2 regions of the Paenibacillus sp. Negev47 genome follow, and region 1 is predicted to be linked to the other one. Evidence: riboswitches for the same ligand, from Rfam matches in the RefSeq annotation. Region 1 holds a riboswitch; the other holds the start of a gene.
What was found. Region 1 has a riboswitch for glycine ahead of sdaAB (L-serine ammonia-lyase, iron-sulfur-dependent subunit beta). Riboswitches for the same ligand answer to the same signal wherever they lie in the genome.
Positions count from the first base shown of each region.

Region 2: it holds a riboswitch for glycine, as region 1 does, so the genes downstream of both, gcvT (glycine cleavage system aminomethyltransferase GcvT) here and sdaAB (L-serine ammonia-lyase, iron-sulfur-dependent subunit beta) in region 1, are expected to answer to the same signal.

Region 1 covers NZ_CM177754.1:490,369-501,279, reverse strand. Annotated here, with positions in the region: gene AC4G47_RS02440 (YhgE/Pip domain-containing protein) at 1-674, opposite strand, end outside; gene sdaAA (L-serine ammonia-lyase, iron-sulfur-dependent, subunit alpha) at 932-1,870, opposite strand; gene sdaAB (L-serine ammonia-lyase, iron-sulfur-dependent subunit beta) at 1,860-2,549, opposite strand; glycine riboswitch at 2,662-2,796, opposite strand; glycine riboswitch at 2,801-2,925, opposite strand; gene AC4G47_RS02425 (LolA family protein) at 3,085-4,176, opposite strand; gene AC4G47_RS02420 (HAMP domain-containing sensor histidine kinase) at 4,178-5,668, opposite strand; gene AC4G47_RS02415 (winged helix-turn-helix domain-containing protein) at 5,665-6,021, opposite strand; partial or broken gene AC4G47_RS02410 (response regulator) at 6,040-6,171, opposite strand; gene AC4G47_RS02405 (hypothetical protein) at 6,695-7,420, shown strand; one part of gene AC4G47_RS02400 (IS3 family transposase) at 7,482-8,413, opposite strand; one part of gene AC4G47_RS02400 (IS3 family transposase) at 8,413-8,815, opposite strand; gene AC4G47_RS02395 (hypothetical protein) at 8,911-9,222, opposite strand; gene AC4G47_RS02390 (hypothetical protein) at 9,589-10,056, shown strand; gene AC4G47_RS02385 (hypothetical protein) at 10,285-10,512, opposite strand; gene AC4G47_RS02380 (hypothetical protein) at 10,596-10,911, opposite strand, start outside.
Region 2 covers NZ_CM177754.1:1,389,669-1,400,579, reverse strand. Annotated here, with positions in the region: gene AC4G47_RS06495 (mannitol-1-phosphate 5-dehydrogenase) at 1-382, opposite strand, end outside; gene AC4G47_RS06490 (PTS mannitol transporter subunit IIA) at 379-813, opposite strand; gene AC4G47_RS06485 (BglG family transcription antiterminator) at 810-2,912, opposite strand; gene AC4G47_RS06480 (PTS mannitol transporter subunit IIBC) at 2,951-4,405, opposite strand; gene gcvH (glycine cleavage system protein GcvH) at 4,824-5,216, opposite strand; glycine riboswitch at 5,560-5,682, shown strand; glycine riboswitch at 5,686-5,786, shown strand; gene gcvT (glycine cleavage system aminomethyltransferase GcvT) at 6,003-7,139, shown strand; gene gcvPA (aminomethyl-transferring glycine dehydrogenase subunit GcvPA) at 7,136-8,491, shown strand; gene gcvPB (aminomethyl-transferring glycine dehydrogenase subunit GcvPB) at 8,572-10,062, shown strand; gene ptsP (phosphoenolpyruvate--protein phosphotransferase) at 10,300-10,911, opposite strand, start outside.

The DNA.
Region 1 (10,911 bases):
CTACCACTCAGTTCACCAGACACTTTCTGCAGATTCATGCCAAGCAACATCGCTCCGGTAAACGTAGCCGTTACAATCAACATCGGTACCATGGAAAAAGAAAAATTATGGACAGGATTTAACCGCTCCACCTCTGCCTCCACACGTGAAGATAACCCCAGCGCTAGCCTATCGGCCTGATCGGCAGTCATACCGGACTGGTCCAGTACTCCGTGAATAACCTTCTGTTGTACTTCACGGTTCAACGTCGCTGTAACTTGTGCGGCTACGTTCTGCATCACACTTTTAACGGTAGCCACGTTCGATTCGTTCATCACATACTTAACTGCCACCGGCTTCGACAAGTCTCCTGCCTGCTGCATAAAACCGGATGGAATCTCAATGATCATGTACACATCCCGGTCCATTAACAGCTGTCTCGCTTCTTGCATCGATTCGGATGGTTTGATCTCGAAATCCAGCCCCCCTGCCAAAGACTCGGCCACCGGCACAGCCGCAGCCCCGTCTTCATTCACGATGGTGACAGCCAGTTCAGTCATTCTCTCATTAACCTGATCGTATCCGCTAAGCCAGATGATGTTAAAAAAAACCTGAAATAGCACAGCCGTAATTAATCCTACAATGGTTGCTCCATTTTTCAAAAACAGCAGACTCGTCTGGAAAACCCCTTTCATTCTATCCATCTCCTTTAGTTTTCTTTCGCTCTTTATATATCGTATTGATATATGACAATAAATAATATATCAATACGATATATAAAGAGTCAATGTTTTTATTTTCTTCGTTAGAAAAAGACAAAAAAGCCGATACAAATCTTCACCAGGAAGATTTGTATCGGCTTTTCGTATCATGTAGGGAGCCCTGCATCATCTTTAATAGTCAAGGCTCAAGGCTCCACAAGTTAGAGTTAGATTTATTTCATATCAATCCATTATGCCGTAGGTTCTGCATCATTTTCAGTAGAGGACTCCGTCTCCTGTTCGGCACGTTTTGCTTTCGGTTTGGCCAGATTTTGCATCATTTTGCGGCCTGTTGGTGTCTGAGCCAATCCGCCTTGGGCTGTCTCCCGGTGACGGCTCGGCATCGCACTGCCTACTTCCAGCATGACGTCTATGACTTCGTCTGACGGGATGGCACTACGTACACCGGCCAATGCCATATCGGCCGCAGCCAATGCTGTGACGGCACCCAGTCCGTTACGGACGATGCACGGAATTTCGACGAGGCCTGCGACTGGATCGCAGATAAGGCCCAGTGTATTTTTTAAAGCCAAGCCAACGGCATGAACGACCTGCTCCGGTGTACCTCCACGCAGTTCAACCATGGCACCCGCAGCCATACCAATCGCAGAACCCACTTCCGCCTGACAGCCACCCTCGGCACCGGAGATAAATGAATTGTTCGCAATAACATAACCGATTGCCCCAGCACAGAACAACCCGTTAACCAAGTGTTCGTCCGTCCAGCCAAACCGCTCCTGTGAACTGATAAACACACCAGGAATAATGCCGCAGGAACCAGCTGTTGGTGTTGCCACGATGCGGCCCATGGAAGCATTCACTTCAGATACACACAGGGCATACGCCATCGCAAGTGCAGAAGCATCACCAGAGCAAGTCTCACCTTTGCGAATGTACTCGGCCATTTTCTTGCCGTCTCCACCCGTTAACCCGCTGCGTGATGTGGTATCTTCCGTTAATCCCTTCTGTACCGCTTCCTTCATCACTTGATAATAGTCCGACATCTGCTGCACAACGTTCGCTTCAGGCGTATTCGTTTCTTGGACCTGCTCCTCAATCATCAGCTGAGCAATGGTTTTGGATTCCGCTGTACAGATCGTATTCAATTCGTGCAAATGTTTAAACCGCATCCGAATCAACTCCTCTCTTCAAATCAATGACACGAATGTCCAGCACATGGTCGAGCGAACGCAGACGCTTCAACATATCCGGATTAGGCACGCCGTCCATCTCCATTGCCGTCAGCGCTTCACCATCCCGAGCTTTCCGATCCACCTGCATATAGCCGATGTTAACTCCCGATGAACTGATCGTAGACGTCACTGACGCAAGTACGCCTGCTTTGTCAGCATGCCGCAGAACGAGTGTAGGGAATTCACCACTGATCTGGACACGAAAATCATTCATCGCATGCACCGATACGCTGCCGCCACCAATGGAAGCCCCGATCAAGGAGCAGGCACGCTCTCCATGCCATAACTCAATTTTGACCGTATTCGGATGCGGAGCAGGCAGGCCGCTTGTATAAAACTCAACCTCCATGCCCGCTTCTTCTGCGTATTGCTCTGCATCCGGGATACGCGGATCGTCTGTGACATAGTCCAGAAGACCGCCGATCAGTGCCAGATCCGTGCCGTGACCCTGATACGTATCTGCAAATGAACCGTACAGCGTCAGTCGCGCCCGATCCGGCGTACAACCGAGCCACTGGCGAGCGATTCTCCCTAACCTTGCTGCTCCAGCTGTATGTGAACTTGAAGGCCCCGTCATCGACGGGCCAATAATTGAAAACACATCTTTAAATCGCACCTTGTAACCCTCCAATTGTATTCGTCATTTCCATCCAGATCCCATTCCACAATGTTCTTTTTTTACTGAATGATGACATCAAAAAAGGACAGAAGAAGGCCTCAGGCCCTCTCTCTGTCCTCGATACCTGAGAGTTTCATGACCAGCAGTGTCCAAGGACAAGGTGAATGCCTGCGATTACAGGCAAGGTCACCGGGCTAACTGATCATATACCCCTTGGGTGGCGCAGTTCGCGCACTCTCCAGAGTTGCGTCCAACGATGGTACATTTACCTGAGAGATTAACCACTGCGCCGGGTGCGCAGCAGCTTGCTCCTTCGGTGCCTGAACACTAGCCCTTTTGCTCGGCTAACCCAGGTCTCTCCCGCTCGTTATCATCCGCTTATATTCACTTTCTCGTTCAACTCACATCGAACGTGTGTCTTCTGTTCAATTGGATCATATCTGAATCATATCTGGTACATATACTTACAGATTAATATGCTACACATTATATGTCAACAAAAGTGACGTATAATTATCATCTTTATCACTCATTAGGAATGATTAGGCAGCTTCAATTCATTTATCCAAGCTTGAAGCTTCTCTTTCGTCCATCCTTCGTTTTCACCCATGACGGAGTACCGCAAGCCATTTTCACTCCATGATATGTTCCGAATGCTCTTCATATATGAACCCTCGGTGTTACGAACCTTAATCTTGGCTTCATCCGGCATTAGTGTATCGTCCACATTTTCTTCCGGCATCTTGAATACTGTCAGGCTGACTTCTACCTTGTCGTCACGTACATAATACAAGGTTACTTCATCTCTGCTCAGCTCACCGCCCAATGTAGACATTTCGATCCGTGATCGTTCGAATTCTCCACTCATGTCCTGTAGGAACGGCTGTTCCAACGCTTTTTCCGCTTCCTCTAGGGTCACTTCGGAATTCTGCATCATATCGTTCAAGTCCTTCACATCGACCTCCTTAGGGATGTCAATTACGAAAGTATCCTTTGTGAATTCAGGGTCATACTGAATCGGATCATAGACCATTTCTGATTTTCCATCCCCATACGCGCTGTTTACTTTGACAATCATCCACGTTTTGGGGTCTACCCAATACTCTGAAGATATGGAGAACGCGCCTTCTTCTTTTGGTGTCAATTCAATATGAATGACGTCCTGTCCATGAAGTTTCTCCTGTCCCATCATATTCACATCATGCGTAGTACGTAACCGCTCTAGTTGATCAACCAATATTTGTTTCTGGGTTTGATTAGGCTGTTGTGACACGGATGATGCATCCATGGAATATGCTGCTCCTGTTTCTTTTTCATAAAGGATGATCTCCTTTCCGTTATTAACTGCGTAACTGACATTGCCATTCTCGGATGTTTCCGTGCGCTTTCGTCCAGTTTCACCATCTACCCATTCCTTAATTTGCATGGTGTTACTCAGCTTGTCGTCCGCCCATATCTTCATCACACCTTCCGCATAATATGAGGCAGGTTCTGTTTCTGCTGAGACAACCTTCTCGATCATATCGTCTCCTGACATAGCCAGCATATCCTTCTCCGCGCAACCTCCAAGCAGGGCGCCTGCAAGCAAAGCAGTACCCAGCATCATCCATCCTTTTTTCATCATCTTACCCATCCTCTCTGCGTTTACATTCTCCATGTTCAGGCAATCGGCATGCTGCCAGCGTTCCACATCCTTCGTATGACCACATGCGCATATCCCCCCCGTGCTTTATTGCAACCCGTTTGGCTATACTCAACCCCAATCCCGAACCACCTGCATACGTCTTCTCCTCCTGATTCTGGTGTTGAACATAGGGTTCGAAGATACGAATGAGCTGTTCTTCAGGAATAGCAGGACCTTCGTTTTGTACTATGATCAATGTTGCTCCCGCCCTGTAGTTATCCAATTCAGCTCCTAGCGAAGGAATAATCCATTCAGGAAGCTCCCAATCTGAAGCAATAACCCCTAGTCCCATTACACCGTTCGTCCTTGTGTGGCGTAGTGCATTATTTATCAGATTATCTGTCAGGCGCATCAGTTGTTCGGGATGAACTCGGTACAGTTGATCTGTGCGGACATCCATCTTCACGTCAATCTGCCCACGCTCAGCAAGTCCCTCATAGCTCCCAAGCAGCATATCAAAAAACTCCTCACCTTCCACCTCAACCATGGACATCTCCGATTCACTGGAACCCAGTGCCGTATACATCTCAAGTTCACTAATCATCTGTTTCATCCGCTCCACATTCCCGAGCAGCACATCCTGATATTCCTGCCTTTCAAGGCGTTCCAGTTGACGATCACCGTTAAGTACTTCCGTATAGGCACTAATGGACATCAACGGTGTTTTCAGATCATGGGATAACGAGGCAATCATGAGCTCTTTTTCTTTTTGCTCCCTTTCCACATCGGCCTGAGTATGTCTGATCTTGTCTTGCATTGCATCAAACTGTTGGAGCAATGTGCCCATTTCATCATGACGAACAGGTACCACATCCGGAGCAGCCTCTCCCCGTGCAAAAGCATCCATTCGTTCTATGAGATATTTCATCGGCCGAAAGAGCTTTCGGGATAGAAGCCGCAGCACTGTTCCGTATAACAGGATAAAGAAAGCAGCAGCGAGACCCATGACCCAGGTTGTCCGCAGGGATATGCCTTCCAGCCAATCTCCACGCAGCATGACGATTTCGTAAATGCCAACCAACTCACCTTTTTCCCACACGGGTTTTTTCAGTGAGAATGTGCGATGACGAATCTGTAAGTTGTACAAATTACGATACAGCTCCGCACCCCCAACGGTGTAAGCTTCAGCAGACCATGTACTCCCCCCCGATGTATACACCCGAATCCCTGTTGGTAAATATAGATCAAAGTTCACCCGACCATTCTCCAATTCGGAGAGTGCAGCGAAGGCATCAGGCGATTGCAACCGGTACAGACCCGGGTCAGATAAAGCCAGTTCAATAGGGGCCATTTGTCCAGACAACTCTACATATTCCGTTACAGCACGCTGATCATTGTAATAGTTATACAGGGAGTACAGCGCCCACCCAGCGACGACAGGCAGCAGCATTACAATGAGGAAGGCGAGCATTAACCAGTACTTCAGCTTCATTCCTCAGGCTCCCCCACAAACCGGTAGCCACTGCCCCACACCGTCTGAATCCAGCGTGGATGATGGGGCTCGTCACCAAGCTTAGCCCGAAGGCTCTTCACATGAACTGTGACTGTACTCGAGTTCCCCGCCTCTGGCTGACCCCAGACATGTTCATACAGTTCCGCCTTGGTAAACACCCGGCCCGGATGAGAGGCAAGCAGTATGAGCAAAGCCCATTCCTTGTTGGTTAGTGCCACATGTTCTCCATGAAGCTGTGCGCGCTGATTCAGATAATCGATCGATAACCCATCGTTATATTGCCGATCTGTCGAATCCGGCTCTACGCCCTGATATCTTCGGTACCTATTCAGATGAGATTTAATGCGAGCTGTAAGTTCTGTTAGACTGAAGGGCTTCGTAATATAATCGTCAGCTCCCAACCCAAGCCCCCTGACTTTGCTCTCTTCCTCGATTCGAGCACTCATCATGAGCAGCGGAACATCGCTGATCAGCCTAATGTTTTTGCATACTGTGAACCAGAAGTGTCTAACCCGTCTGGAGGATCAGCTCTATATTTCTTGGGACGACAAAAGACAGGTCGAGTCTATTAAAATACTACAAGGCTGGGAAATCGTTGAATCCAAAGCTGCTCCCATCGAGCCGATAATATCGACTATTGGACACAACATTAAAAGCCAGCTTCGGAAAGCTGGCTTGGGGATCCAAACTCATTTTATTGTCTTCCTGGCATAATGAACACTGATATCGCTTCATCAATATTCGGTTTCTGCTTCTTTTTTTCAATTGACCATAATTTAAACGTCCGAGTATAGAGTCAAGAACGATCAGCTGCAGGAGCTTTCCTGGGATCCAAATAGCTTTAAAAGCCGAACATTAGATTTCCCACTCCCCGTCTTAATTAATCATGGCTTCCAGAATTTTGACCATGTGAGGTATCCCCCAAATAGATCTGAATCCCTATAGCTTAAATTATATAAAAACGTTATTGTTGAATATAATTACAAATAAAGGAGTGAATTGGAAATGAAGAGGCGAATTTTGAGTATTCTTTTCTCTGTATCAATGGTTACTAGCCTATTTGCCGGCGTTGCTTCGGCAAATGAAGCACCAGCAAAAGAACCAAAAGCTGTTGTAAACTCAGTTAAACTTAAACCGGTGGACGGAAATGACGACCTAAATGTATCTATTCAAGAACTATCAGATGGTACGATTAGGAAAGTAATTAGTGGTTCAGGAGAGGCTAATGATAAACCTACTCGATATGATATTACGATTAACAGAGAAAAGAATACCTTTACTACCACCGAAACAGACCTCTCGAACGATCCAGAGTATTCCATAAAACCATTTGCACCTATGTGGAGTAAACAAGTAAAATTATTAACCTATGACCCTGTACTCTGGGAGATATGCTACTCAAAAGCAATTCTTTACTGGTATATGCAAAATGATTATGCCATTTATAGCGATGGCGGTTCCGCAACTTGGGCAGCTAATCCATCCCCTGTAGATTCACACTGGTCTGTAGATTCGGAACAAACACGGAGAAGTGATACATCTGGTGGGGTTGGCCAAGAAACTATCGCAAGTTTTTCAAACTATGATTTTCTGGATGATAACTTATACACCTATGTTAACCACAATGTGAAAGTATGGGGATTTAAGGATGGCTCCTACGATTATAATGCTATTGAGGATGCATCTGGCGAAGCTAGTATTTTGCTAACAAGTACCATTGAAATATACTAATAAAAAAAGAGATCAGGCGTCAGTAAACTGTACCCTATGTAAAGGACATTTCTAAAAAAAACTATACGGCTTCAAGAAGATGATCTCTGTATTGTACAGGGGTCATCCTTTTTAGGTTCCACTGGTATCTATAGTGATTATAGTAGGTCATATAGGATTTAACTTCTCGTTTGACTTCGTCTAACGTGGCATAGCTCTTTAAGGAAGTTTCGTCCTTAAAATGACCAAAAAACGACTCCTGTGGTGCGTTATCCCAACAATTTCCTCGTCTGGACATGGATTGCCCAAGCCCCATCCGTTTCACTTTCTTCTGAAAATCCGGATGAGTGTAGTGCGTACCTTGATCGGAATGAATGAAAGCATCATGACTCTTCTTGAATTTGCGATTTTTCTGTAAGTGGAGCAACGTGTTTGTCGCCAGATCCATCGTCATTCGCTCCGACACATGATAAGCCAAAATTTCATTGGTTGAACTATCCTTGATGGTGGACAGATAGGCGCGTTTCCCTTGGCCGTAACTTAAGTATGTAATATCTGTTAGAAGTACTTTGCCCGGGATGCCTTGTTTGAAGTTGCGTTGTAACAGGTTAGGCATGGTTCGATGTTCATGGGTTGCCTTCATCATTCGTTTGTAGGGATTAGTTCGTCGATGAGGACATACAATATCGTATTTTTTCATGATTCTTCGGATGCGCTTGAGATTCCAGATGATCTGAAATTGTCCTTGCAGCGTCATCTTTATGGAGCGAGCGCCCTTGTTACGTTTCTTAAACTGGAAGGCTTGACGGATGTACACACCTATTTCCTCATCAACCTGTTCCTTCTTCGTGCGGCTGTGAATGGCTGAAGTGCTCCAGTATCGGTAATATCCGCTTTTGGAGACCCCGGCAGTCTCACACAGAACACTTACCATTCGCTGAAGATGGTATTTCTCAATCACGGTTCGGATTAAACTGTATCGAAGACCAGGCGTTAGTTTTACTCGTGGTTCCACCCCCGTTCGGCCAGGCGAATCTTTTTTAAGAGTTCATTCTCTGCTTGGAGCAGGTGAATCTGTGCTTCGAGTTTCGCGTTCTTTTCTGCCAAGGTTAACTCTCGTTTTAGAGACTCTCCTGAATGTTTGCCTCGTGTATCTTGTAAGCCTAGAGCCCCTTGCTCGTTGTAACTGGCTCTCCATCGGTCAGCTGCGGCTTTGACCCGAGTCATTCCAATGATCTGAACGTCAAATCCACAAGTCTCAAAGATCTCTCTAGGCAGCCTTCCTTGCTGATTTAATGTAATAAAGAGTTGTTTGAACTCGTCCGTATAAGTGATTCCCTTGGTCGAAACAGACTTCACATAGGGATTTGTAGCAAATTGCTCTACTTCGCGTGTTGTAAATGTTTTCTTACTCATTAATCGTTCTCCGTCCTCGTCTCGTTCATGGTATACAACAAAAGTACCCCATAGAGAGACTTTTTTAAAGTGTCTACTCTATAGGGTACAGTTTATCAGTTGCCTGGTCTCTTTTTTATTAGTATCAATACAAAGCTGATTAAACATAAAACAATAGTAATCCAAGTATACTTGAAAACTCCTTCACCTGAAGAAATATAAAGACTTAATGGTAAAGACCAAATCACAGAAAACATTAATAATAAACTTCGTTGAGTTAAAGAAGCATATATCACACCACAGGATGGAATTAGTAAACCAACAACCAAAATAATGGTTGAAATTCCATTTGAATTAGGATTAATACTAACTAAAATAAAGATAAGAATACTAATCAGACCACCGACAATACCAAATACCTTTTCCATAACCATTTCACCTCACAAAAATGTTATTATTCACTTCATTTTATAGTTTTTTTGTTTAGGTCAGTTTTTTTAAATGCTACTACGATAATAATTTGTTTCAATGAACTTAATTACCAAAAGTTTAAAAAGGTGTTGAATATATAATAAACGTTTTAAAATGAAAAACAATACCTTTAAGGAAGGAAGAATGTGTTGTTTTAAGTAGTCCCTAAAGATATACCTTTGCGGACGGTAGAGAACAGGAAAATTGCTAACCGCCGACGAAATTTTAAATTGGAATTATCTCCTTCTAGTATATACATGTAACTTATGGTAAATTAATAAAGCTAATTTTATGTATATATTGAAATAAGAGGGGTTATAATTATGAAAAAAAACACTTTGTTCGTAGGTTTGTCGGCATTATCCTTGGTAGCAGCTGTCACAGTTGCATCTGCTGCACCAACAAATAATGTAGTGGACTCATCAGTAACTACTACATCTACACAAGGGGAAAGCATCATTACCCCAATGGCAGTTGATAATGAGATTGTGAATTCACAAATTTCCGGAAGTAGCTACACGAAGAGTTTCAATATCCAAGCAAATTTTGGATGGGTCAAAGTTTGGGTTCAAAATACATCTAAAGAAACCTTAACTGTCCGAGTTACTCAAAGTACTCTGTCTGGTACTCAAAAAATGTCGTTCTCTGTAGCTCCTGGGGCATCTTGGACTGAATATGGAACGAAACCATGGGCAACTGGTACTCACTGGGTTAGCATTAGCACTAAAAACGGCGGTAACATGTCAGGATTGCTTTCTGTTAAACTTGCAAATACGAAGGAAGAACTTTAGTACGTAATATAATAGAAATCTTAGACTCTAAACTGATTTCGTTATTTACCAGCGTCAGAGTAGGTATACAAAAAGGATCGTTGCAGATATGCTGACGATCCCTTTTGTATACCCTTTACGGACTATGATAAACATCCTCAAGATCGTGTTACCACCAACGAGCAAGCTTTTTCTGAACGAAAAAAGAAGGTTAACGAAAAAAACGTCAACCTTCTTTTTGCTAGTAGGCTACTTATGTTGTTCACCAGTATCGACTTGTTCAACTACTGTAGCCTTCTCACCGAAACCTTGAACTTCCTTAGACTTCGATCCTGTTTCCATCAAAAGACCAGTTGTCACGAGTGTCACTACTGCAACGCTTGCAAGACCATAAGCAACATAACGTTTTAGCTTACTGTTACTTGAAAAAAATAGAACCAGCGCAGCAGCAAGCAATAAGAAACCAATTAAATTCATTTCGCCCCTCCTTCCGCCCAAAACTTCATTACACTTATAGTTTTATACGTATCGGGGCGAAAAATGTTACAATAATTAGTAAATTAACCACTAACTGAGAAGTCAAATGTCCCGTTAGCCCATCCTTTAAGGAAAATTCTTGGGTAGACATTTTGTACATCATACACAACAGTCAGTTTGAAATTTCCAACCACGTTAGATTCATAAAAATTGTATCCTACGCCGCCACGTTGATCATCAGCTGTAGCCCCTTCATATGACCAACCAATTGTGTGTGTGGACGGAGTAATCGTTCTCGAAGGAGCAGGAGATACAACAAAGCTTCCATCTGAGTTCCAAGCGATCTTATGTGTAAGTGTATATAGTGTACCGCCAAAAACGTTAGTTGCTGTATATGTT
Region 2 (10,911 bases), 900 kb from region 1:
CTCCAATTGCGTTCTCGCAAGCAATAATGTGGAGAGGATTCTGAGCAAGACCGGAATTCAGTCTAATCTCAAGGCCCTTCGCAATGCCTGGTGCGATATGTTTCAGCACTCCCACACCCACTGCGGTTGTAATCAGGTCAGCTTCCACCACAGTTTGGGCAACCATTTCTAACTGGGTCCCATCGATTGCATTTACACCCTTGACGGTCTCCTGATCCTTACTTTCGTTAGCCAGTTCTACGGTATACTCTCCCCGTTGCTGGAGAGCCGTTACCAATTCCTGATTCACGTCGGAGAAAATCACCTCATATCCTGCACGGGACAGAATCAATCCGATGAACCCACGTCCAATGTTGCCTGCGCCAAAGTGTAGGGCCTTCATAGCTCCATTTCACTTTCCAGAATAGCAATAACTTCTTCAGCAGTTTTGGCCAGTCGCAGGGCCTCCATATTCTCATCTTCAGCACAGATCACCGCGATGCTAGTCAAGATCTCCATATGCTCCCCGCCTTGAGCCGCGATACCAATCACCATATAGGCTTTTTCTTCGCCAAAATCAACACCCTGTGGATACTGAATGACAGAGATACCTGTGGATAAAATGAAAGATTTGGATTCCTTCGTACCGTGCGGGATCGCAAGGCCGTTCCCTACATAGGTCGAGACAATCTCTTCACGTTCAATCATCTTCTCAATGTAATCAGCGGTAATATGTCCCGCATCCTTCAGAATCTGTCCTGCCATACGAATCGCTTCATATTTGTCCTGAGCCGTCGCATTCATGATGACTTTATCTGTTGTTAACATACTCATAATTTTTGACCTCCAATTTCAGTTTTACTGCGATAAAATCCAACGAGTTCCTGGGATAGGTAATGAATGAGCTCATCCCTGATTCCCTTTTCCAGCAATGTAATCATTTCTTCCTGCAATAACAGGGCACTGATCTCACTGAGAACCTCCAGGCTTTCCTTGGATAATTCCCTGGGGCCGAGCATCACGAGGATATGGGTAACTCCTGCCGGATCATCCGGCGTACGAAGGAGTGGCTCAGTGAGCTGAAATAGGCTGATAGACGGCCTGTAGATGCCCTCACTGCGTGTATGAAACAGCGCAAGTCTTGTGCCGGGAATCTTCTGACTCCCCACTGCTTCACGTGCCTCCAACCGTTTCGCAATCTCCTCCGGTTCCTTCAACACACCAGATCCATGGAGTACGTTGCACATCGCATATAAGGTTTTATAGAAACCGATATCTCGATTATCCAGCGGGTACACCTGAAACTTTCCAATAATCCGAACAATTTCAACCAGAAGAGCTTCCATTCCGTCAGGGTCCGAGTAACGACTTGTCGTCTGAATCTCTGTTTCAAGCGGCTTGTTATGCTGGCGTTGTAACGTTGTTGTTCTGATAAAATGGCGCAGCCGCTCACTCTCTTCTGCCGTGAGCAGTGGACTCACTTTGTAATACTGATGCTCATCCATCGGCAGATCGACAGTGGATAACACCAGGTCATATTCATCTGTAGGGATTCGGGTAGCTTCATACCAGGACACGCTGTCCATGATCCGAATCTCGGGAATCTCCTTTGTCAGTCGGCTGGAAAGCATGCTTGATGATCCGATTCCGCTTGTACACACAATGATCGCCCTGATTTCCCGTTTCAATGCACGTAACCTCTCAATGGAAGCTCCAAAATGCATGACCAAGAAACCAATTTCCTCATCCGGAACTTCCACACCCGGCCAAGCTTGATGCACGGATTTTTTGACATCTTCGAAGAGTGAATCATAATCCTTGCGAATCTGCTGCAGCAACGGATTACGAATGATCTGCTGTTCTTCAATTCGCTCCATTACAGGTTGCATATGACCAATCAGACCCTCACGAAGCAAACGATCCTCATGAAAGGCATAATGAGTTCTAGCCTGCATCTGATCAATCAGCGAATGTACCCTGTCCAGTAAAATCAAGTCGTCTATTGGCAACAGCCGTGAAGAGTGAATGCGTTGTTCTGTCTCAATTAATAGTCTGTGAAAATAAGCTTGCTCATCCTGGGAGAATGTCAGCCCCAGCTGGGTAGATAGAACACTGCACAAGCGGGAAGCCAGATACGGTGGAACCTTTATCTCACCCTGCTCTGCAATGTCATCTCCCTTCTTCTCCCGAGGAGATATACGGCCAATGCCAAAGCCTTTACGAATACGTACGACCGCAACAGATAATTGAATCAGCAGCTTCATGTATTGCCGTTCCGGGATGTTCTCCAGCCATTCGATATCCGGCTGCCATAACGCATTTTCGACCGTTAGCACATCACCATGTCCAATCATATCCAGCAGTTTTTGGTTTACGATGGAGCCTCCTTGTTCTGGCTGTCTTCCGAACAGGTCGGACTCATCCAGAAATTCGAGGGCAAGTGCAGCTATGGCTGTGCGATGAAACGTCTCACTTCCGTTAATTTTGACACCATATCCACGCCTGCGAACCAGCTTCAGTCCAGCCTGAAGAATCCGTGACTCCAGATCGTCCAGATCAGTGGTTACCGTGGATACAGTCACCTTCAGATCCGAAGCAAGAGCAAGCAATTTCACAGGCTCCGACTCATCAAGCAGGATGCAAAGCATGAAGAGCTTACGCTCTTCTGGCGTAAACTCTACATATTCTTTACCCTCCAGTTGCTGTCGCAATGCAGTCAGATCATCCGAACCGGACTCAATTCGGATTCCGGTTCCTGATTTTTTTTCCAGTCTCATCCCCAAAGGTTCAAGCCATTGTTCAATCATTTGCAGCTCGCGGTGAACGGTTCGGGTACTGACTTTTACTTCAACGGCAATTTCGCCGGCAGTGACCTCATGTGGATGCTCCAGCAGAAACTCCACGATTTCACGTTGTCTTTTGGTAATACTCATATCTCAGCCTCCGGCTCAGGGAAAACGAATTCGTGCAATTACTTCAGACGTTCAACGAGCGCATCATATTCCGGGCTTTTTAGGAAGTTGTCGATGGATATATGTTCTGCATTCGGTGCCACAGAGCGGGCACGATCTGTTAATACTTGTTGTGTGATCACCACATCTGCATCCGGCGGGATATCACTGATGGCCGTATTGGTCACCGTAACGTCAATCCCCTCGGCCTTCATCTTCTTGCGTAGAATGGAAGCGCCCATGGCACTCGATCCCATACCTGCATCACAGGAGAAGACAATCTTCTTCACATCTGTTTTCACTGTAGAAAAAGCCATATCCGCAGCTCTGTCTGCTTCACGTTGGTTAGCCGTAATGCCAGCGTTTGGCACGGTTCCTTGACTCTTCATGTCTTTCATCCGACTGGATGCGGACTCCAGATCTTCGTCCTTTTGTTTACCCGTTTTCAGCAACAATGCTGCTACAAGGAAGGAAACAACCGCTGCTACAAGCACCCCAGCGAGCATTGGGAGGTATCCACCTCTTGGTGTTAAAAGGGAATAAGCGATAATACTACCCGGTGATGGTGCTGAGACAAGCCCTGCGCCTGTAAGCATGAATGTTAATGTACCTGCAACACCGCCTGCAATTGCGGCAAGAATCAGAATCGGTCTCATCAGAATGTAAGGGAAGTAGATCTCATGAATTCCCCCGAAGAAATGAATGATAACGGCACCTGGTGCAGAAGATTTGGCCATTCCGCGTCCGAAGAAGCAATAAGCAAGCAAGATACCAAGTCCCGGACCCGGGTTGGATTCAAGCATGTATAATACGGATTGCCCTAATTCTCTCGCTTGATCTGTTGCAATGGGTGTAAGAATACCGTGGTTGATTGCATTGTTCAGGAACAATACTTTACCCGGTTCGATAATCAGGTTGACCAGCGGCAGCAAACCCAGATTCATTAAGCCTTGCACTCCGGCAGACAATACTTTGCTAATCGCTTCTACAGCAGGCCCGATGCCCAGTAGCGCAAATATGCCCAAGATTCCGCCAATAATACCGGCTGAAAAGTTGTTAACCAGCATTTCAAATCCGGCTCTAATTTTACCTTCGATCGATTTATCGAATTTTTTGATGATCCATGCTGCCAGAGGTCCAGCGATCATGGCCCCGAGGAACATCGGAATATCGCTACCCACGATGACCCCAATGGTCATAATGGCACCCACGACACCACCACGCTGACCATGCATCATCGTACCCCCGGTATAACCGATTAACAGTGGCAGCAAATATTTGATCATCGGATCGACTAGCTGTGCAAGCGTCTCGTTAGGGAACCAGCCTGTTGGAATGAACAGAGCCGTAATTAATCCCCAGGCGATGAACGCTCCCATATTTGGCATGACCATACCACTCAGGAATCGGCCAAAACGCTGAACACCAACCCGTAGCCCACCTTTGGAATTGGACGATTGGTCCAAATTACTCATTGTATTATCCTCCTTGGATCAAGTGATTATGATTATGAAAGGGGTATCATTTCTCCCCTGCTGTAATCCTAAGCGAGAATGCTCTCCTGTTCAATGAAATGAAAGCGTACTTTCGTCATGAACAATGATGACAACATTAGGTTATGTAATCGTTTTTATCTATGCATAATGGCTGAACTCATTGGTACATAAGGCTTTTCTTGCCTATGACTTTTATCATTTCCAAAATCATTTTCTACCCTATAGCTTGATCTAATCAGACAATTTGCATCCACAATCTGCTTAAATCAGTATTCACAACGTTCCTTGGAAAACACAAAAAAACCTGTGCAAGCATCAAGCTCACACAGGTCGCAATAACATGAAGCACATCTCATTTTTGTAATAACATATGTTAATAAGTACAAGTTCATTGATTCTATTCTTCGGTATGTTTGCGATACGCATCTGCATTCATCAATGTGGACAACGCTGCAGACAGATCTCCCTCAACACGAATCTCGATCATCCAGCCTTCCTCGTAAGGAGAGCTGTTTACCAGTTCAGGTGAGTCCTGCAACGAATCATTCACCGCAATGATTGAACCAGTGACTGGAGAAAACAAGTCCGACACCGTTTTGACCGATTCGATCGTTCCAATGCTGTCTTCTGCTTTTACATTGGATTCAAGGTCAGGCAATTCCACAAACACAATGTCACCCAGCTGATGCTGCGCGAACTCGGTAATGCCAATACGTACAGTATCCTCCCCTACGGTTTGCACCCATTCGTGCTCTTCACTGTACAGGAAATCACTTTTCAATTCGCTCATCGATATCCGCCTCGCTTTTCATTAATGAGTGCATGCGATCTTTGACCTTAACCTTTTTCCCAGAACATAGCGTATGATATTTATGAATCAAATGTCAAGATACCTTACAATTTATTTGCTGATCCCCTCCTCAAACCGTAACCTGAATACACTCTTTCTACATATACTGGTGAATATTAGAATAGTAAGCGTAGTCTTTTTAAATACACGAACAATTATATTAAAACTATACTAAATATTCGGTTTTTAATCACTTTCTATGATATCGTTCTTGACATCGATAGTGGATTCACGTTTTAATGAGAGGAGTAAACGTGTTTATTGGACTATGTTATACCCGCGGATGAATGTAAAGGGAGAGATTACCCGCGACACCCGACTCGGGATGTACATGAGGTAACGCCGAAGGAGTAAACCACCGATAAGCGGAGGTGAATCTCTCAGGCAAAAGGACTTTTACGGGACGCAACTCTGGAGAGCATCTATTCGCCCTGTGCGGGCGTTATGATCACCCAAGGGGAAACCTGCTGTACGACGCGGCGGGGTAACTCTCAGGTACAAGGGACAGAGCCTTAGAATACAGCGTGCTACTTGGCATGCCGGTTCTTTGGCCTGTCCTTTTCCTTTTTCCCAAAAAACGAAAAACAGGATTCAGATCGGCGCTGTCATAGCTGCCTTATCATACTTACCCACTAAAGGTCTCTAGATGAAAATTTAAAAATACCCTGGTTCATTGATCCACGATTGCATATTCGGCCGGCTGACGGCCCATGACGAGGTGATTTGATGTCCGATTTGCTTAGAACACCACTCTTCCCACTATATCAGCAATATGAAGGCGTACGGTGCATTGATTTTGGAGGCTGGGAGCTTCCGGTACAATTTAGCGGAATCCAGAAAGAACATGAAGCGGTACGCGAGCGCGCTGGACTGTTCGATGTATCCCATATGGGCGAATTCACAGTACAGGGTGAGCAGGCTGAAGCATTTTTGCAACAAATGATGACCAATGATGTGACCACGCTGGTTCCCGGTCAAGCCCAGTATACCCTGATGTGTTATCCGAATGGCGGTGTGGTGGATGATCTGCTCGTGTATAAGCTGGAAGATCAGCAGTATATGCTCGTGGTTAACGCCTCCAACATCGACAAGGATTGGGCATGGCTGCAAGAGCACTTGATCCCTGGTGTAAGCATGACCAACGATTCGGAGCAGACGGCGCTGCTCGCCCTGCAAGGTCCACTGGCTGTAGATATTATCGGAAAAGTTACAGATACGGATGTATCCACCATTGAACCATTTCGTTTTGTGCAGAATGCCGAAGTCTGTGGAGTAAAATTGCTGTTATCCCGTACTGGTTATACCGGTGAAGATGGATTTGAACTATATATATCTGCGGATCAAGCCTCTGCGGTCTGGAATGGATTAATGCAAGCTGGAGAAGGTCACGGACTTGTACCAGCAGGCCTCGGTGCCCGGGATACGCTGCGCTTTGAAGCAAGGCTCCCTCTGTATGGACAGGAATTGTCGGCAACCATCTCTCCACTCGAAGCTGGCGTAGGTATGTTTGTGAAGCTGAATGCTGGACCCTTTATCGGACACGAAGCCTTGTTACAACAAAAAAATGATGGTCCCGCCCGCAAACTGGTCGGCATCGAAGTGCTGGAGCGTGGCATCCCCCGCCCCCACTATCCGATTTACGCCGAAGGCGTACAGATTGGTGAAGTGACGACAGGCACGCAATCACCAACATTGAAACGTAATCTGGGGCTTGCCCTCATCGACAGCAAATACGCTGCGCTCGGAACCCCGCTTGAGATTGAGATCCGCGGCAAGAAGCTGAAAGCCGTGGTCGTGAAGACCCCTTTTCATAAACGGATACGTACGTCAAAGACACCTACCCAAGGAGTTGATCAAGTATGAGCAAGCACCGTTATATTCCCATGACCGAGCAGGATCAGAGCGCCATGCTCGCAACCATTGGTGTGGATACGCTGGATGATCTGTTTCAGGACATTCCACAGGAGATTCGTTATCAGGGCGAGCTGCCCGTATCCTCCAAACTTGATGAATATGCGCTTACACGTCACATGTCCAAACAGGCTGGCGGCAACGCCAATTTCGAAACTCATGCCAGCTTCCTCGGCGCAGGCATATATGATCATCATGTTCCTTCCGTCATCAATCATGTCATATCCCGTTCCGAGTTCTACACTGCCTACACACCTTATCAGCCTGAGATCAGCCAAGGTGAACTACAGGCCATTTTCGAATTCCAGTCCTACATCTGTGAATTAACCGGTATGGCTGTAGCCAATGCCAGCATGTATGACGGTGCAACGGCCTTTGCGGAAGCAGGTAATCTGGCCGCAGCGGCAACTCGTCGCAAACAGCTCATCGTATCCCGTACCGTTCATCCGGAAGCCCGTCAGGTATTGCAGGCTTATGCGCACGGACTGAGTCTAGAGATTGTTGAGATTGGCTATAAGGATGGCGTCACTGACTGGGATGCCCTGCAAGCCGCCATATCGGACGATACCGCTGCTGTCCTGATCCAGAGCCCGAACTTCTTCGGTGCCGTGGAAAATGTAAAACAAGCCGCTGACCTCGTGCATGCGCACAAGGGTCTGCTCGTCGTAAGTGCTAACCCGCTATCGCTAGGTCTGCTGGAAGCTCCAGGCAAGCTGGGTGCCGACATCGTAGTAGGCGATGCGCAGCCCCTCGGGATCGCCGCTTCACTCGGCGGCCCGACATGCGGATATTTCGCCGTATCCCAGCCTCATATGCGCCGAATTCCTGGCCGAATTGTAGGCCAGACCACGGATCGCAACGGCAAGCGCGGTTTTGTACTGACACTGCAAGCACGTGAACAGCATATCCGCCGCGAAAAGGCGACATCCAACATCTGTTCCAACCAGGCTTTACTTGCACTCAGCGCATCTGTCTATATGTCCATCATGGGGAAACAAGGAATGATCGATGTAGCCGATCTGAATCTGCAAAAGAGTCATTACACCCTGAATACATTAACTGCGGTTCCTGGAGTTAGCCTGACGTTTAATGCACCAACATTCAATGAGTTTGTGATTAAGCTTCCTGAAGGAACAGACGTGGATACACTTCAGTTGAAACTGCTGGATGCGGGCTTCATTGGTGGCTACGAACTCGGACGTGATTATCCGGAGCTTGCCGGACATATGCTGATTGCTGTTACCGAACGACGCAGTAAGGAAGAGATTGACGAATTCGCACGAGCATTGGAGGGATCGCTGTGACTCAGGAAACGACGACAACGACAACACCGGCACAAGGACAATCGGAAACGGGTACCTCTGTCTCCACTTCGGCTCAATCTGTGACAGAAAAATTCAACGCACAGACCTTATCCCCTGCACCGGAGCAAGCATTGATCTTTGAACTCAGCAGCCCTGGACGTGTAGCTTATTCCCTGCCAGAATGTGACGTTCCTCGTCAGGCTGCCGATACGTTGATTCCCCGGGAAATGCTCCGTTCAGAAGCAGCGGCACTGCCAGAAGTGTTCGAGGTAGATGTTATTCGACACTATACCGCTCTGTCCCGCCGCAACTTCGGCGTAGATAACGGCTTCTATCCACTGGGCTCTTGTACGATGAAATACAATCCAAAGATTAATGAGGATGTTGCACGTTATAATGGTTTCGCCAAAATTCATCCGTACCAGCATGAATCCAGCATTCAAGGTGCACTTGAACTGTTATATACGTTGCAAAACGACCTAGCAGGTCTGACAGGTATGGATGCGGTGACCCTGCAACCCGCCGCGGGTGCCCATGGAGAATGGACGGGACTTATGATGATTCGTGCCTACCATGAAGGTCGTGGCGAACAACGTACCAAAGTCATCGTGCCCGATTCTTCTCATGGTACCAACCCGGCAAGCGCAACCGTAGCAGGATTTGAGACTGTGACGATTCCATCCCGGGCAGACGGACTGGTTGATTTGGACGCACTCCGTGCAGCCGTCGGTTCGGATACAGCAGCATTGATGCTGACCAACCCGAATACACTTGGTTTGTTCGAGAAAGACATACAGGAGATTGCATCCATCGTACACCAGGCTGGTGGCTTGCTGTACTACGATGGGGCGAACTCCAATGCTATTATGGGCATTACCCGTCCAGGTGATATGGGCTTTGACGTGGTGCATCTGAACTTGCACAAAACGATGAGTACGCCTCATGGCGGTGGTGGACCTGGCGCCGGACCAGTCGGCGTGAAGAGCCGTCTGATTCCATTCCTGCCTAAGCCGATGGTAATCAAGAATGCTGATGGTAGGTTTGTATTCGATCGTGAAGGCGATCAATCCATTGGCCGGGTGAAAGCCTACTACGGTAACTTCGGTATATTGGTTCGTGCCTATGCCTACATTCGCACCTATGGACCAGAAGGCTTACGCCGTGTCTCTGAATGTGCGGTACTGAATGCCAACTATATGATGGCCCGTCTCGCCCCTTACTACGAGATTCCATATCCAGGCGTATGTAAACATGAATTCGTCATGTCTGGACGGGGACTGAAGCAGTATGGTGTGCGTACACTGGATGTTGCCAAACGATTGCTTGATTTTGGATACCATCCACCAACCGTGTACTTCCCGCTTAACGTCGAAGAATGCATTATGATCGAGCCGACAGAAACCGAAAGTAAAGAAACGTTGGATGGATTCATTGATACGATGATACGGATTGCCAGAGAAGCAGAAGAGACACCTGAATTGGTACTGAACGCACCTTATGGCACACCGGTTACTCGACTCGATGAGACTACCGCAGCCCGCAAACCTGTTCTGAACTGCGCTTGCAGTTAAAAACTAAGTGAGTTTCTAATCCATGCTCTTGCTGATGTTAACTACACCAGTAAGAGCATTTTTTGGTTAGACATTACAGGGTCTCTCTCCTCGTACTCCCCCTTTATTCCCTATACATTCGCGCAACAAAAAAAGCCGATATCCACATGATTCACGGATACCGGCAAAATCGCTGCATGAACGCAGCTCATTATCGGAAAAAGAAAAACCTCAAATCCGGAGGATACCCCGGCAAAATTACGCTTGAATGCTTTGAACCAATTCAACGACTTGTTCAGCCGTTTGCATATCCAAAGCTTTGGCAGCCAGTTCCTGCATATCCGCACGGGACAGCTTGGTGATCTGACTACGAGCTGGCAGAATGGATGTTGCGCTCATGCTGAACTCATCCAATCCAAGACCGAGCAGCAATGGAATTGCTGTTTCGTCTCCTGCCATCTCACCACACATGCCAACCCATTTGCCTTCACGATGCGCTGCATCGATAACCATTTTAACCAAACGCAAAATGGCCGGGTTATACGGTTGGTACAGATACGCCACTCGTTCGTTCATACGGTCAGCAGCCATGGTGTATTGAATCAGATCGTTCGTTCCGATACTGAAGAAATCCACTTCTTTGGCAAATTGATCCGCCAGAACTGCAGTCGATGGAATCTCGACCATGATTCCGAGTTGAATGCTGTCAGAAACAGCAATACCTTCAGCAACCAGCTTCTCTTTCTCTTCGAGCAAGACAGCTTTTGCTTCACGGAATTCACCCAGTGTTGCGATCATTGGGAACATCACACGCAGGTTGCCATGTACGCTTGCACGCAGCAATGCACGCAATTGTGTACGGAAGATATC